DNA from 3 places in the Anoxybacillus suryakundensis genome. Region 1 is predicted to be linked to each of the others. Evidence: riboswitches for the same ligand, from Rfam matches in the RefSeq annotation. Region 1 holds a riboswitch; each other region holds the start of a gene.
What was found. A riboswitch is a leader RNA that binds a small molecule or an ion and turns the genes downstream of it on or off. The one in region 1 is predicted to bind cobalamin.
Positions count from the first base shown of each region.

Region 2: another riboswitch for cobalamin. It lies ahead of metE (5-methyltetrahydropteroyltriglutamate--homocysteine S-methyltransferase); the one in region 1 lies ahead of ASC42_RS04195 (ABC transporter substrate-binding protein).
Region 3: another riboswitch for cobalamin. It lies ahead of ASC42_RS01125 (ribonucleoside-diphosphate reductase subunit alpha); the one in region 1 lies ahead of ASC42_RS04195 (ABC transporter substrate-binding protein).

Region 1 is NZ_LIOK01000004.1:133,655-135,932, forward strand. It holds gene ASC42_RS04190 (FecCD family ABC transporter permease) at 1-59, opposite strand, end outside; gene ASC42_RS04195 (ABC transporter substrate-binding protein) at 25-981, opposite strand; cobalamin riboswitch at 1,098-1,289, opposite strand; gene ASC42_RS04200 (ATP-binding protein) at 1,357-2,278, opposite strand, start outside.
Region 2 is NZ_LIOK01000025.1:13,684-15,961, reverse strand. It holds gene metE (5-methyltetrahydropteroyltriglutamate--homocysteine S-methyltransferase) at 1-1,497, opposite strand, end outside; cobalamin riboswitch at 1,639-1,828, opposite strand.
Region 3 is NZ_LIOK01000001.1:230,324-232,601, forward strand. It holds gene ASC42_RS01115 (cytochrome ubiquinol oxidase subunit I) at 1-8, shown strand, start outside; gene ASC42_RS01120 (cytochrome d ubiquinol oxidase subunit II) at 23-1,060, shown strand; cobalamin riboswitch at 1,153-1,353, shown strand; gene ASC42_RS01125 (ribonucleoside-diphosphate reductase subunit alpha) at 1,463-2,278, shown strand, end outside.

The DNA of each region.
Region 1 (2,278 bases):
GCAACGATTGATGCAGTAATGTAATTATTTAAAAATGTCTGGATAAACGACTTTGGCAATTTCTTCGACCCCTTCAACTAAACGTGGCCCTGGACGAGAAACTAAATCAGAATTGACATCGTATACTCGTTTATTTTTAATCGCAGGAACTTCTTTCCATGCCGGACGAGCGAGCACTTGCTCGACAGCGTTTGGCGTATAATAGCCATACGTCGTAATAATGACATCTGGATTTAATGCCACCGCATCTTCTTCAGTAAACATCGGCCATCCTTCTTGATCACCTGCTGCGTTTTTCGCGTGAATGATCGTTAACATTTCATCCATAAATGTTCCTTTTCCTGCTGTATAAATTTCTGGTGCAGGAGAAACTTCGACCCAAACTGTCGCTTCCTCTTTTACTTCTTTCGCTTTTTCAGCAATCGTATCAATTTTTTGTTTCATTTGCTGCACAACATCCGCTGCTTCTTTCGCTTTCCCTGTCGCTTTCCCGATGAGCTCAATGGACGCATATACGTCGTTGAACGACGTCGCATTTGGCACGACAATGACCGTAATGCCTGCATCTTTTAACTGCTTTAACCCTTCTTCAGCATTGTGGGCACTAGATGCATGCGCAAGCACAACGTCTGGTTGAAGCGAAATAATTTTTTCTACATTAAATTCCATGCCACCAATTTTTTCTTTGTTTTTCACATCTTCTGGATAATTATCAAAATCGCTGACACCGACAATTTTGTCACCAAGCCCTAACGCGTATGCAATTTCTGTATTGCTCGGAATGAGTGAAACGATTTTTGTCGGTTCTTTTTCAATCGTGACATCACCAACCGCATCTTTGACGGTCACTGGAAAAGCAACTTCCTCTGTTTTCGTCTCTTGTTTTGTTTCTTTCGCTGGCTCTGCGTTACTGTTGCACGCTGCTAATCCGAGCGTCAACACGAGTGCCAAAAGCCACATGTACTGTTTCCATTTTTTCATGATTTTACCCCCTTTTATGTATAAAAATAAAAAGCTCACTCCAAATGGAATGAGCTGGAAACAACAAAAGATAATAACTCCTCTTGTCGTTTCGCTATCTCACTCCCCGAAGACGCGAATGACGATGCAAAAAGGCAGGTCTACTGACTTATGCGTCATCCTACTTTGAAGCCTTCCCATACGAATCGTACAGTGGCATATTTCATTTCGTCAGCACTTACAGTTGCGGGGACAGTTCTGGACTTGCACCAGATTCCCTATTAAGTCTACTAGGTCGCCCGTTCGACACCTTTTTGCAACGGATGTATGTAATTATCGAACAATTTTTACGTTTCTATCATAACGAAAAATATGATGAATAGCAACAAATTTTTTCTATTTTAATGGCAATGCAAATGTAAATGTCGTTCCTTCTCCGAGTTTGCTATGAACAGTAATTGTTCCTTTATGCGCTTCGACGATGTTTTTCGCAATCGCAAGACCTAATCCCGTGCCTGAGCGACCGCGCGTACGTGCTTTATCCGCTTTATAAAAACGCTCAAATACAAACGGTAAATCTTCTTCTGGAATACCTGTACCAGAATCTTGTACGGAAATGCGTACTACTTCTTCATCCGCAGCGACAATGACACGCACTTCCCCACCATCGTCTGTATGACGAAGAGCGTTATCAATTAAATTCGTCATCACTTGTTCAATGCGATCGGGATCAAACGAAACAACGAGTTCATCGTTCATGTCAACAAGCAAACGAACCCCTTTTTCTTTCGCCAGCCCTTGAAATTTATGAATGATACGTTCAATATACGGTCGAAGGGACACTTGCTCGTGATGAAGCGTTAAATGGCCAGCTTCCATGCGCGCTAAATCAAGCAAATCATTGACGAGGCGTCCCATGCGCAACGACTCATCATAAATGACTTTTGCTAATTCTTTTTTCTCTTCATCTGTCGCTGCAATATCATCGACAATTGCTTCGCTATATCCTTGTAACATCGCAATCGGCGTGCGCAATTCATGAGAGACATTGGCGATAAAATCTTTGCGCAACTTATCTAATCGTCGTTCTTCCGTCATATCGCGAAGCACCGCAACCGCTCCGCGAATGACCTTGCCGTTGTATAACGGCGTTATGACAATAACCCAATTGCGACCTTGTAACGCCATTTCTATCGCTTGTTCCTTCTCTTCCGTTACCGCCGTCTTAAACAACTCATTCACTTGTGGAGGAAGTGGCGATAAATCGTCGCGCTGCCCTTGTTCGTAATACCACGCTTGTAAAAATCTATCAGCAGGC
Region 2 (2,278 bases), on a different contig from region 1:
GTTTGTCGTGCATGCCATCCCTTGTAGCTTTTCACCGAAAAACTCCACCATGTCTGTACGCTCAAATTCGCCATGGACAAGCACGTCGAGCCGTAGCTGTTCTTGAATGTCGATCCATTTTGCGATTTCTTTTTTTATAAACGATTTATATTGATTGTCATTCCATTCACCTTTTTTCCACTTCATCCGAGCTTGGCGCACGTCGCTCGTTTGTGGAAAGCTGCCAATTGTCGTTGTCGGAAAAAGTGGAAGCTGCAAATGGGCTCGTTGTGCTTTTTGTCTTTCGCTATAAGATGTTCGGTTTAATGGAACGGTTGTGATATCGTCTGTTTGTTTAGATTGACGGAACTTGGAAAAATAAACGGTTGTTTGTTCATCGTATTTGATTAGCTCGTCGATCGTTACGTTTCCTTTCATATGCTCTGTCAACATACGTATTTCATCTAATTTTTCATCCGCAAATGATAAAGTACTAGCAAGTTCTGTTGGTAACGTATGTTCATGTTTTGTTGTGACAGGGACATGTATTAAGCTGCAAGACGGTTGAATGATCAGTTGTTCAGAAACGCCTGCTAAATGATGAAGGAGCTTCGCTTTTTGCACAAGCGAACTTTTCCATACATTTCGGCCGTCGACAATACCAGCAACTAATATTTTATCTTTCGGAAATCCGTAAGTATTTATGACTTCCATGTTTTCGCCATCATCATGAACAAAATCAAGCCCAATGCCTGCGACAGGCAAAGCAACAACTTCACGGTAATGAGATACGCTAGCAAAATACGTTTGTAAAATAATATTTATGTTCGGTATATCGCGGTGAAAAACGTTGTATACATGATGAAATGCGTTGATGATATCATCGTCTATATTTTGAACGAGAATCGGTTCATCCATTTGTACGAACGACACTCCAGCCTCGCCTAGTTGTTTTAACAATTCCACATAAACAGGAACTAAGTGCGCAAGATGCTTTCGCCATTCGTTGCGATCGTATTGTTTCGAAAGTAAAAGAAATGTAATCGGTCCAAGTAACACAGGCTTTGCTTCAATATGGAACGTTTCTTTTATTAGTTTGTATTCTTGCAATAGCCGATTTTCCACCAATTTCGGCTTAGTTTGCCCGATTTCAGGAACGATGTAGTGATAATTTGTATTAAACCATTTCGTCATTTCAAGGGCATGTTGTCCGTTCGTGCCACGCGCCATCGCAAAGTATTGCTCTAGCGGATTAACTATTTGTTTGAATCGCTCTGGAATATATCCGAACATAAATGCTGTATCTAACACATGATCGTATAAGGAAAAATCTCCGATCGGAATGAGATCAATTCCTTTCTCGACTTGTTTGCGAATCGAATCAAGTCGAATCGTTTCCATCGTTTTTGTGAACTGCTCTTCGTTCATTTGCCCATTCCAAAAAGATTCTAATGCTTTTTTCCATTCCCTCTTTTCTCCAATACGTGGATATCCTACATTCGAACTGTAGATTAACATATACAAGCACCTCCAGTTATTTTATCCCAATCAAGCAGAAAAACCCCCTTCCAAACAGAAGGAGGGCATAGCTAACTCGTATTGAGATACGTGAAGTGCCTCAACATCATATGTCCTCACTCCTCCCTATGACGCGTAGGTCGTAAGTGCATACAACAGGCAGGTCTCCTGACTTAGCTTCATCGCTGTTTATCTCCTTCCCATTTCAAATGAAACAGTGGATTGTGATAAACAGCTCTGCATCACAGTGGCGCGACCGTGTTGGACTTTCACCAAACTTCCCTTTTAAGATTCACAGCATGTGTGAACCACCTGTTGCGTGAACTTATTATTTTGTTGTATAAAATTCAGAATAAACGAACTTTTTGTTTTTTTCAACCGAAATATTTTCTCGTGTGGAGTTTTGAGAGATGTAACGCCGTAGTTAATGGTTATATTTTTCTTTTAAGTTAATATTAATATTTTATTGATAATTTTATGTTAAAAAGTATTGATTTTTTTTGTTATAGTTTTACATAAAGTGGATTTAAATATAAATTTTTTTAATGAAAGGGAGGCAGAAGGGTTATGTTAACTAACGAAAACAAAAACTTGCTAATGAAAATAAAGGACATTTTGATTCGAGAAGTTCCTAAAACGACCGATATTATACAAATATATAGATTGTTACAGGATAATAATTACTCGGAATACAAGTGTAGTGTACTAAAAGAACCTCGTTGGAGCGATGATGCATTTATTGTAAAAATTTCAGATAGTAACTCATCGGACTTTACGTTGA
Region 3 (2,278 bases), on a different contig from region 1:
ACATGTAGAAAGGAGCAAGATGATGACAGATGAATTAATTGCTATTTCGATTTTATGGGGATTTATTTTTATTTACGCCGTCATGGCGACGATGGACTTTGGAGCTGGTTTTTGGTCGATGGTATATATGAACCGCCCTCAAACGAAAGCGACGAAAATTGCCAATCGATATTTGTCACCGACATGGGAAGTGACAAATGTATTTATCGTCGCGATCGTCGTGGCGCTCGTTAGCTTTTTTCCAGGAGCCACGTTTATGCTCGGCACAATTTTACTCATTCCTGGAAGCATCATTTTACTTTTGCTCACTATTCGCAGTGCGTTTCTCGTTTTTTCACACGTTGCTCCTAAGTATGAAAAAGTGCTCGTTTACATTTCTGGTATAAGCGGTTTGCTTATTCCAGCCTTTTTAATTAGCGTCTTACCCATTACACATGGATCTTTCGTTGAAACGGTTAATGGCGTCAGTCACCTTCGTCTAGACCGTCTATTTACAAGCCCACACGAATATGCATTCATTGCCTTTGCTATAACAAGCACACTTTTTCTTTCTTCACTTTTATTGGCGGATTACTCGAACGAAGCAAATGAAACCGAAGCCTATGCCATTTATCGTCGCGATGCGCTCATTATCGGGCCATTTGCTCTCCTCTCTTCAATTTTAATTATGATCACGATGCGAAGCGAAGCGCGTTGGTTGTATGATGGGATGATTGCGTATTGGCCATGGCTTGCCGCTTCTGTCGCACTATTTCTCGTGGCTGGTTTAGCTCTTTTTCTTCCTTCATGGAAAAAGAAAAACGGACGTGGAATGCCCCGCCTTGCAGTTGTAGCAATTGTATTACAATATTTTTGTGCAAGTTACGCATATGGAAAAGCTCATTTACCATACATGATTTATCCAGATATAACAATCGAGTCTGGATTTACACATCCGAATACGTTTCGTGCCCTTTTCGTGACGTATATTGTCGGCTTTGCAATTTTATTTCCAGGTTTCATTTATTTTTGGCGACTGTTTATGAAAGATCGGCGCTATTTAGCAAATGATGAAAAATAATGATTGCAAATGTTGAAATTTTTCGTTATAGTTTTAAACGTAAACCTTTTTATACAATATATTGTGATAAAAAAACAAAAAATAACTATATATTGAAACCAGCAAGTGAAGGTGTCCCAATGGACTTAATAGGGAATCTGGTGCGAATCCAGAGCTGTCCCCGCAACTGTGTGCGCAGACGAAATGGAAACAACACCACTGTATACGTCAGCTGTTTGTGGCACGTATATGGGAAGGAATCCAAAGTAGGAAGAAGCGCGAGTCAGGAGACCTGCCTTCCTTGTATCGTTTCATATTCTTCGGGGATTGAGAAGATGAAACGATGGTGAAAGCACGCCTTTTTCCATCGTTTCATCCGCTCAACTAGGGCGGATTTTTATTTTTTAGGGGAAGGGATGTTGGATGATGCACATAAAAGAGCAGCAGGAAGTAAATGAAGAGACGATTCGAAGTTTGTTATTTCATATTTTCAAAGACTTTCCACACTTATCAAGCGAGCGATACGTTGAACGTACCGTACGCTCGCTTGTCCACACGCGAAATTACAACGATATAATAAATAAACTTATTTTAAATGCGCTTGACGAAATTACCGTGGAGCAACCTGATTGGACGTTTGTTGCAGCACGTCTTTATTTACAACAATTATACAATGAAGCTGCTATAAATCGCGGCTACGATCGATTCGAAACATATGGCTACTTTTATGAGTTGCAAACACAGCTCGTCGATCTCGGCATTTACGATCCTTTTGTACTTGAACGGTATACGAAAGAGGAACTACAAGAAGCAGGGACATGGATCGATCCGAAAAAAGACGAGCAATTTACATACATCGGGTTAAAAACACTTGTTGATCGTTATTTAGCGAAAGGTTATAGCGGTGAAATTTACGAACTGCCTCAAGAGCGTTTTTTAACCATCGCGTTAACATTAATGGCGCATGAACAGCCAACGAAACGAATGGCACTCGCTAAAGAAGCATATTGGGCATTATCCAATCAATATATGACGGTGGCTACACCAACATATGCAAACGCAGGAAAATCATACGGACAGTTATCCAGTTGTTTTATTGATACGGTAGATGACAGTTTAATCGGTATTTATGAATCGAATACAGACGTCGCTCGTCTATCTAAAGGCGGAGGCGGAATTGGTGTATATTTAGGAAAAATTCGCGCACGTAACTCGGATATTAAAGGTTTTAAAGGGGTA